3 regions of the Kribbella sp. NBC_01505 genome follow, and region 2 is predicted to be linked to each of the others. Evidence: riboswitches for the same ligand, from Rfam matches in the RefSeq annotation. Region 2 holds a riboswitch; each other region holds the start of a gene.
What was found. A riboswitch is a leader RNA that binds a small molecule or an ion and turns the genes downstream of it on or off. The one in region 2 is predicted to bind thiamine pyrophosphate.
Positions count from the first base shown of each region.

Region 1: linked by a shared signal. The riboswitch ahead of thiS (sulfur carrier protein ThiS) and the one ahead of thiC (phosphomethylpyrimidine synthase ThiC) in region 2 are both predicted to bind thiamine pyrophosphate.
Region 3: linked by a shared signal. The riboswitch ahead of OG474_RS17360 (purine-cytosine permease family protein) and the one ahead of thiC (phosphomethylpyrimidine synthase ThiC) in region 2 are both predicted to bind thiamine pyrophosphate.

Region 1 is NZ_CP109425.1:4,360,240-4,363,506, reverse strand. It holds gene OG474_RS20650 (G5 domain-containing protein) at 61-690, shown strand; gene OG474_RS20645 (DUF5937 family protein) at 726-1,661, shown strand; TPP riboswitch at 1,833-1,948, shown strand; gene thiS (sulfur carrier protein ThiS) at 1,938-2,168, shown strand; gene OG474_RS20635 (thiazole synthase) at 2,170-2,946, shown strand; gene OG474_RS20630 (GNAT family N-acetyltransferase) at 2,949-3,267, shown strand, end outside.
Region 2 is NZ_CP109425.1:4,480,039-4,483,305, reverse strand. It holds gene thiC (phosphomethylpyrimidine synthase ThiC) at 1-1,515, opposite strand, end outside; TPP riboswitch at 1,508-1,627, opposite strand; gene OG474_RS21205 (lysophospholipid acyltransferase family protein) at 1,658-2,404, shown strand; gene OG474_RS21200 (hypothetical protein) at 2,500-3,060, shown strand; gene OG474_RS21195 (hypothetical protein) at 3,064-3,267, opposite strand, start outside.
Region 3 is NZ_CP109425.1:3,674,755-3,678,021, forward strand. It holds gene OG474_RS17345 (DUF3152 domain-containing protein) at 1-155, shown strand, start outside; gene OG474_RS17350 (hypothetical protein) at 198-1,013, shown strand; gene OG474_RS17355 (alpha/beta fold hydrolase) at 1,010-1,672, shown strand; TPP riboswitch at 1,696-1,814, shown strand; gene OG474_RS17360 (purine-cytosine permease family protein) at 1,802-3,148, shown strand; gene OG474_RS17365 (class I SAM-dependent methyltransferase) at 3,176-3,267, shown strand, end outside.

The DNA.
Region 1 (3,267 bases), 120 kb from region 2:
GCGGGGGGACCGACGGCGGGTTTGGGGGGAACCACTGTGGTGTGTATTCGTGCTGCGTTCATGGCTGTCGTGGTGCTCGGTTTCGGGGTCGGGTGCGGTACGGCGGAGTCCACCGAGCCGGCCGCGGTCGCCGGCAAACCAATCGCAAAGACCGTCACCACCCAACCGCCAACGGCTCAACCGGCAACCGCTCAACCCGCAACCGCTCAACCGGCGACCACGCCGACACCGGCCGTCACGACGACGGTGAAGCCGAAGCTCGTCGTACCGAAGACGACCACGAAATCGGTCGTCGAGCTCAAGGTGATCCCGTTCAAGAAGAAGACGGTCACCGACAGCGCCCTGCCGAAGGGCGAGCGCACGATCCGGACCCCGGGCGTCAACGGTTCCCGGAAGCTCACGTACGACGTCACCTATGTCGACGGGAAGCAGACGACGAAGAAGCTCGTCCGCCAGGAGGTCGCCAAGGAACCGCGAACCCAGGTGACGGCCGTCGGTACCAAGGTCGAAGCGGAGGAGACCGGCGGCGGCTGCGATCCGAACTACAGCGGCTGCGTCCCGATCGCGAGCGACGTCGACTGCTCCGGCGGCAGCGGGAACGGCCCTGAGTACGTCGATGGCCCAGTCACCGTCACCGGATCCGACATCTACCGCCTGGACGCCGACCACGACGGCATCGGCTGCGAGTAGGCACGGCATGCCGGGCCATGCGATGTAATGCGTGGGTGTTGACCTACGAGCTGACGTCCAGGGACCTGGAGGAGGTCCGGTTCGCGCTGTCGCCTGCGGCGGAGACTGTGCTGAGCCTGCGGGCGCTGCGGGACCCCGGTCGGTTTCCCCTGCAGCTTCCGTGGGTTCGTGCGGTGCAGCCGCTTCTGAGTGACCTGGACTGGACAGTCCTCGGCCAGCTCGTCAACGACACGATGGGCAGCCCGGACTTCCTCACGCCGCGGCCGACCTCGCCGCTCACCCAGTTCGCCGATGAGCTCGAGCTGATAGCCGCGGTCGATCAAGACACGTTCACCCGACAGCTCACGGCGGTGAACGGCGAGCTGGACCAAGACCTCACGCCGGCCCGGGTCGCCACGGCACTCAGCGACTACTGGCAGACGGTCATGGCGCCGTACTGGAATCGCATGCGGACGATCCTCTCCGCCGACATCACCTATCGCGGCCACATCCTCACCCAGCAAGGCACCGCCGCGATGCTCAACGAGCTAGGCCCCGCAATCTCTTACCACCAAGGGCTTCTGAAGGTCGACAAGGTCAGCGAACAAAGCCGCACCGAGAGCGTCGACGGCCGCGGCCTCGTCCTCCAGCCAACCCTCTTCGGCCCCCACGCTGTCATCCCGTACGACCCCGGCGCCGAACCGTTCCTCGGCTACCCGCCCCGCGGCCAGGCCAACCTGTGGACCGTCGTCGATCCGCCCACGCCACAGGACCTGGCCCAACTCATCGGTACGGCGCGCGCCCGCATCCTGCAGCTCCTCACGCATCCGCGCACCACCACCGACGTGGCCGCCGAGCTGCAGGTCACCCCGTCAGCGGTCAGCCAGCACCTCCAACTGCTCCGCCGTACCGGCCTGGTCGAAGCGCAACGAGCCGGCAAGCAGGTGCTCTACCGACCGACAGAGTTGGCCCAATTGCTGACAGGACACTAGTGTCCCGCAAACGATGTAGGTCGAGTGATATCGGTGTCCAGGTGCGTGCATCGTGGTGCTTGAGGCGCGTCCTCGATGCGGTGTTCATCGTGGGCGTGACTCAAGCGCCGCGAGGTGCGTGCCTGGGCGCCGATAGCGCCGAGCTACATTGTTTGCGGGACACGGAAGTCGAAACCAGACCGCGGGAGCTCGCACCGGAGTGGGCTGAGAGGGCGACAGAGCAGGCGTCGCCGACCGCTGAACCTGAATCGGGTAATTCCGACGGAGGGAGGACGCATGACGCAGTACGACGAGTCACCGGCCGAGCACGCCGTGTGGGTGAACGGTACGGCGACCACCAGCGGACCGGGGATGTCGGTCGCGGAGCTGGTCCGGGAGATGTCGGACCGGCAGACCGGGATCGCGGTCGCGGTGAACCAGAGTGTGCTGACCCGCGGCGAGTGGGCCGCCACGATCCTGACCGCGGGTGACCGGGTCGAGATCGTCGGCGCGGTCCAGGGAGGCTGAGATGGACGACCCCTTCGAGCTGGGCGGCCGCACGTACTCCTCGCGGCTCATCATGGGCACCGGCGGTTCGGCCAACCTGGAAGTGATGGAGGAGGCATTGATTGCCTCCGGCACCCAGTTGACCACGGTCGCGATGCGCCGGCTGGGCACCGGGCACGAGGGTTCGGTGCTCGATGTGCTGAAGCGGCACGGGATCGAGATCCTGCCGAACACGGCCGGCTGTCACACCGCCGCGGAGGCCGTGCTGACCGCGCGGCTGGCGCGCGAGGCGCTGGGGACCGATCTGATCAAGGTCGAGGTGGTTGCCGACGACCACCTGCTGCTGCCGGATCCGGTCGAGCTGCTCGACGCCGTCGACATCCTGGTCGCCGACGGCTTCACCGTGCTCCCCTACACGAACGACGACCCGATCCTGGCCCGCCGCCTGGAGCAGGCCGGCTGCGCGGCCGTGATGCCGCTGGCCGCACCGATCGGTTCCGCGCTCGGCATCCGCAACCCGCACAACATCTCCCTGATCGTCGAGGGCGCGAACGTCCCGGTCATCGTCGACGCCGGCCTCGGTACGGCGAGCGACGCGGCACTGGCGATGGAGCTCGGCTGCGCAGCCGTCATGCTGGCGACCCCGGTCACCCGCGCGGAGAAGCCGGCCCTGATGGCGGCCGCGATGCGCGACGCGGTCAGCGCCGGCCGGAACGCTTTGCTGGCAGGGCGAGTCCCCCGCCGCTGGCACTCCGCGCAGGCGTCCTCCCCCACAACCGGACTGCCGACTTCGGAGTAGCTATGGACTTGGCGACAGTAGCGGCGGCCAACGACGCGTGGATGGGTCCGGCGCCGGAAGGCTCGGAGATCGTGGAGACCGCGGAGTACCGGCTGGTCCGGCTCCCCGATCGCTTCCCCCATCCGCTGCAGGTGCAGTGGATCAAGTCCACGCGCCCGGCGGCCGCCGTACTGGATGACGCGGTTGCCAAAGCATCCACCTATGGCCTGCCCGAGGTGTCCGTCTACGTCAAGATCAGTTCGCCCGCGGGCCTCGACGAGGCGCTGCTGGAGCGTGGCGCCGAGTACGTCGACACTGCCGACGTACTGGCCCTAGCTCTGC
Region 2 (3,267 bases):
GGCGTACTTGCGGATGTCCGCGGTGATCCGCATCGAGCAGAACTTCGGCCCACACATCGAGCAGAAGTGCGCGGTCTTCGCGGGCTCGGCCGGCAGCGTCTCGTCGTGGTAGGACCGTGCCGTGTCCGGATCCAGCGAGAGGTTGAACTGATCCTCCCAGCGGAACTCGAACCTGGCCGTCGACAACGCGTCGTCCCAGGCCTGCGCCCCCGGGTGCCCCTTGGCCAGATCGGCAGCGTGGGCAGCGATCTTGTACGTGATCACGCCGACCTTGACGTCATCGCGGTCCGGCAGACCGAGGTGCTCCTTCGGCGTGACGTAGCACAGCATCGCCGTACCCAGCCAGCCGATCTGCGCCGCGCCGATGGCGCTGGTGATGTGGTCGTACGCCGGCGCCACATCAGTTGCCAACGGCCCCAATGTGTAGAACGGCGCCTCACCGCAGAGCTCCTCCTCGAGCCGCACGTTCTCCGCGATCTTGTTCATCGGCACGTGCCCCGGACCCTCGATCATCACCTGGACGTCGTGCTCCCAGGCGATCTTGGTGAGCTCCCCGAGCGTCCGCAGCTCGGCGAACTGCGCCGCGTCGTTCGCGTCCGCGATACATCCCGGCCGAAGCCCGTCGCCGAGCGAGAACGTCACGTCGTACTCACGCAGGATCTCGCACAGCTCGGCGAAATGCGTGTACAGGAAGGATTCCTGGTGATGCGCGAGGCACCAGGCCGCCATGATCGACCCGCCGCGCGAGACGATGCCGGTGATCCGCCGCGCGGTCAGCGGCACGTACCGCAGCAGCACGCCCGCGTGCACGGTCATGTAGTCGACACCCTGCTCGCACTGCTCGATCACCGTGTCGCGGTAGACCTCCCACGTCAGTGCGGCCGGATCACCCTTCACCTTCTCCAGCGCCTGGTAGAGCGGCACGGTCCCGATCGGGACGGGTGAGTTCCGCAGGATCCACTCGCGGGTCTCGTGGATGTTCTTGCCGGTGGACAGATCCATCACGGTGTCCGCGCCCCAACGGGTGGCCCAGACGAGCTTCTCGACCTCGTCCTCGATCGAGCTGCTGACCGCGGAGTTGCCGATGTTCGCGTTCACCTTCACCAGGAACTTCTTGCCGATGATCGTCGGCTCGCTCTCCGGGTGCCGGCGGTTGACCGGGATGACGGCCCGGCCGCGGGCCACCTCGGACCGGACGAACTCCGGATCCATGTTCTCCCGGAGTGCGACGTACCGCATCTCCTCGGTGATGGTGCCTGCTCGGGCGTGGGCGAGCTGGGTCAGGTTCGCCCGCCCGGCCACCCACTCGCGCCGCAGCGCGGGCAGACCGGTCTGTACGTCGATCTGCGCGGTCGCGTCCGTGTACGGCCCGGACGTGTCGTACAGGTCGAAGTGCTCGCCGTTGGTGAGATGGACGCGGCGAGCTGGAACTCCCAGCTCGCCGCGGTAGATCTTCTCCGACCCCGAGATCGGGCCGGTGGTGACAGTCGGTCGTACGGTGCCGATAGTTGTCACTTGCTGTGCTCCCTACGCCGGAATTACCCGGACAGGTTCGGCGGTCGGCGGCGCCGGATTCCTCCAGCCGCCCTCTCAGCCCACTACGGTGCGAGCTCCCGCGATCTCCAGTTATCAGCCATACCTTAGTAGAGTTCCGACGATGCGCGACTTTGTGTATCCGCCGGTAGTCGGTTTCGCCAGGACGGCCTTCAAGGTGCTGGACGTGAACTTCCAGCTCTCCGGCACCGAGAACGTGCCCCGTAGCGGCGGTGCGGTGATCGCGCTGAACCACATTAGCTACGTCGACTTCATCCTCGGCGGGTACGGCGCTGTGCCGAGCAAGCGGCTGGTCCGGTTCATGGCCAAGGACATCCTGTTCCGGAACCGCTGGTCCGGTCCGCTGATGCGCGGGATGCACCACATCCCGGTGGACCGCGGTGCCGGCGCGGCGTCGTACTCACAAGCACTTGAGTACTTGCGGGCCGGTGAGGTGGTCGGTGTCTTCCCGGAGGCGACGATCAGCCGGTCGTTCGAGCTGAAGGAGTTCAAGTCCGGGACGGTCCGGATGGCGGCGGAGGCCGGCGTACCGGTGATCCCGCTGATCCTCTGGGGCACCCAGCGGATGCTCACCAAGGACCACCCGAAGGACTTCTCCCGGCACCGCACGATCGCGATCACGGTCGGTACGCCGATGGCCGTGACCACGGACGACGATCCGGTCGAGGCGACCGCCGTACTGCGGTCGACGATGGCCGAGATGCTCGACGACACCATCCGCGCCTACCCGGAGCAGCCGCCGGGCGCCTGGTGGCTGCCGGCCGCGTACGGCGGCTCCGCGCCGACTCCAGAAGAGGCGGATGAGCTGGACCGCGAGGAGCTGGCACGCCGGGCCGAGCGGCGGCAATAGCACCGACGCACCCCGGACAAGGGGTTGACCCTTGACGGTCTGTGAGGGTACGAAGGGCACTTGTTATTGACAAGGCAGGAATCTGGGGGATTTCTGTGCTGCTTGCCTTGTGCTGGGCGGGGGAAGGTTTTGTGTTCGATTCACCGGAAGAACTGCGCCTGTTCGAACCCGGGACGCTGGTGGTGGCACCGCATGTCGCGGAGCACATCCCGGATGCGGGGGCCTATTTCATCGACTGGTCCACCCGGGACCTGGACGCCGAGCGCGCCCGTGAGGTCGAGGCCGCGGTCAACGGGCGCCGCTGCGCGAACGGCTGGTTCCCGCTCGAGCGCCTGGACAGCATCGGTCACCGGGGTTTCTGGCGCGGTCCACTGACCTATCTGGCCCAGATGACGGCAGACGACGCGGCCATCCTGCAGGACTGGGCCGCACGCGGCCTGACCGGTGAGAACCGGCGGCGTATCCAGGCCACCGTCGATCACCTGCTGCACCAGCAGGGGCACGCGGCCGCTGCCACCTGGGCAGTGGCCGTTCGCCCCCAGGCTGGTCTGGACGCGGACGCCCTTGGCGACCGGCTCTTCACAGCCTGGGAACAGAACCTCGACGCGGTGCGCACCAAGGACGTGGCCAAGGCAGTGCGCCGCTGGAACCGCTAGTGCCTAATGGAACTGCGGGATGATCAGGTAGAGCCCGTAGAGCACCGCAGCGAGGCACGCTGCGAAGCACAGTGACGCCACTGCGGTGTCCACCATCGGGGCCGGCCGCTTCTCGTCGATAGCTGCCGCCCGGCGCGCCATGGCGGTCACACCGAAGGCGAACAGCACCGCCAGCCCCACTCCGAAGAGCAGGCTGACCAGGGCGAC
Region 3 (3,267 bases), 810 kb from region 2:
GGAGCTATCTGGTCAACCACGAGGTCGGGCACGCGCTCGGCCACGGGCACTCGACCTGCGCGAAGGCGAAGACGCCGGCGCCGGTGATGATGCAGCAGACCAAGGGACTCGGTGGCTGCCGGCCGAACGCGTGGCCGACGATCAAGGCCACCTGACCACGTCCCGTGAGAAGCTGAGCCCCCAGGGAGGGAGCAGCGATGTCGTCACAGGACTTCCCGACGTACGGACGTGAACCGGAGCCCGAGCGCCCGGACGAGGTGCAGGAACAGCAGCACCTCGCCCCACCCACGCCGTACGGCGGTGGCACGTACGGTCACGGCGGCCAGCCAGTGCCCCCGCCCTACGCGCCGCCCCCGCAGAACTACGGCTCCCAACCGGGCCAGTACGGCGGTCCGCCCACCGATCCGGCACAGCCGCCGAGCTACCGGCCGGGACACCCGTACGGCGCGCCCGTGGATCCGCATCCGGACCACTTCCCGACGTACGGGCGCAAGGAGCCGTTCGCCGGTCGCGACCCGCGCGCGGCGAAGGTGGTGCTGCTCGCGACGCTGATCGCGGCGATCTACGGGCTGATGGTGATCTCGATCCAGCGGGTCTCGATCCGGGAGATCACCCAGGCACCGGGCTCAACGCTCAACCACCCGCTGCGCACCGACGTGATCGACGCACTCGGCCAGCTGCTGATCCTCCTGGTCGGTGTGGCCGCGCTGGCGCTCTGGGCGCGCGACGTGCTGGCTCGCCGCAAGGCCGCTCGCCAGCCGGAGACGTCCGAGATCCTGGGCGGCGTGCTGGTCGCGGCCTCGCTGATCCCGCTGCTCGTCTGGCTGGTGATGGTGCTGACGACCGGTCTGGGTGCTGCCGACGACACTCTGGATCGCCTGCCGAAGGCCTACGCCTGGGGCGGCTTCGGTCTGCTGATCCTCGCGGCCGGCCTCTTCCTCGGCTACCGCGAGCTCAAGCCGGACCCCGACACCGTGGTCCGGGCCGCACCGGGCCGCGCGCCCTGGGAGTGAGCACTCCGGCAGTCCTGGTCCCGGGCCTCGGCCTCGGGCCGGAGTCCTACGCGCCGACGGTCGAGCACCTGTCGATGCCCTACCTCGTCGCCACCCTGCCTGGGTACGGCGAACCTGCCGGCGACCGCGAGGACCTGCACCCCGCGGCCCTCGCCGTACTGCTGGAGCGGAAGGTGCGCGAGCGTTCCGTGCTCGTCGGGCACTCCGCCGGCGCCCAGATCGCAGTGGAGCTGGCCGTCGCGCATCCCGAGCTGGTCCACGCACTGGTGCTGATCGCTCCGAGCGGTGACGTGAAAGCCTCCAGCTGGCTGGACCTGGGGATGCGGTGGCTGGAGTCCGCCGCACCGGAGTCACCGCGGCTGGTCCCGGTCCTCGCACCGCAGTACGCACGCACTGGACTCCCGACCATCGCCCGCGCCGCGGCTGCCTGCCGGAAGCACGACCTGGCTGCTGTGATCACCAGAGTGAAGGCGCCGGTGGTGATCGTGCGCTCACAGCACGACCACCTGTCGTCGGCCGACTGGGCGCTCAAGCTGGCCAAGCTGACGCACGGTGAGGCGCGGACGCTCTCCACCGGGTCGCACATGCCGGTGCTGACCAACGGTCCGGAGGTGGCCGCGCTCATCCACCGAGCAGCCGCTGCGCGGTCAACTGAGTAAAGCGTTATCGTTGACGCGGTAGCAAACACCTCTGCGGGAGCTCGCACCGAATGCGGGCTGAGAGGGCGACTAGAGACCGGGTCGCCGACCGCCTGAACCTGACCGGGTAATGCCGGCGTAGGGAACGCGATGACTGACACTGCGGTTCGTCCTGCTGACAATGAAGAAGCTCCCCTCGTCCTGACCACGGACGCACCGAGGACGCTCGGGTTCCTCGACCAGTTCACCCTCTGGGGCAACTTCGGCATCTCACTCTTCGGCCCGGTCACCGGCGCCCTGGTCGCGGCGTACACGGGGTCGCTGTGGCAGGGCCTGCTGGCGGTGGTCGTCGGGTGCGGGATGGGCGCGCTGGTGCTCGGCGGAGCGGCCGTCTTCGGCTCGCACACCGGAGCGCCCGCGATGGCCAGTCTGCGCGGCCTCTTCGGTCGCCGCGGCTCGATGGCACCGACCGTGCTGAACATCGCGCAGAACATCGGCTGGGCCACGATGGAGATCATCGTGATCTCGCAGGCCGCGGTCGCGGTGACGAGTGAGCGCTGGCGCTGGCTGTTCGTCGTACTGGCCGGCATCATCGCCACCACGATGGCGGTCCGGCCGCTGGGCAGCGTGAAGGTGCTGCGCAAGTTCATGGTCTGGCTGGTGTTGATTGCCTCGGTCTACCTATTCGTCCAGGTGCTGAGCAAGCCGGTGCACGACCTGCCGCAGGACAGCGTGTTCGGCTTCTGGCCGGCCGTCGACCTCGCCGCCGCCGGTGTCGTCTCGTTCGCGCCGCTGGCCGCCGACTACACGCGGCATTCGAAGACCAACAAGGCCGCCTTCGCCGGCTCCTCGCTCGGCTACGGCCTGGCCGCGATCCTGTACTACGCCTTGGGTGTCTTCGCCGTCGCGACTCTGCAGACCAACAGCGAGGACGTGATCACCGCCCTCGTCACCTTGCCGGCCGGCGCGATCGCCTTGTTCGTGCTGCTCGTGGACGAGGTCGACGAGGCCTACGCGAACGTCTACTCGACCACGATGGCCGCGCACAACCTGATCGGGCACGTCGACCGGCGCTGGATCTCGATCGCGATCGGCGTCCTCGCCACCGGCCTCGCGCTCTTGGTTGACCTGGGCAACTACACGCAGTTCCTCTACCTCATCGGCTCGGTCTTCATCCCGCTCTTCGCGGTCGCGATCGCGGACTTCTTCCTGGTGAGCAAGATGAACTGGGACGTCTCCGGTACGGCGAAGTTCCGCTGGCAGCCGACAGTCGCATGGCTGATCGGGTTCGTGGCCTACCAGCTCGTCAACCCGGGCACGGTCGCCGGCTGGTCGCCGTTCTGGCTCGATGTCCAGGGCAAGCTCTTCGGCGGGCACGCGGTTCCGGGCTGGCTGGGAGCGACGTACACGAGCATCGTGGTCTCGATGGTGGCCGCGGTGCTGCTGGGCAAAGTAGGTCGCGGCCGGATCGTGACCCGTACACCGGTGGACAACTGACCTGCGGCACGCGGGATACTGGAGCCCATGCTCAACTCCGCACTGCGCAGCCGGGCCGAGTACGCCGAACTCGGCGCCGACGGTCTGGCCGCGCTGACCTCGCCCGAGCGGGACGCAGC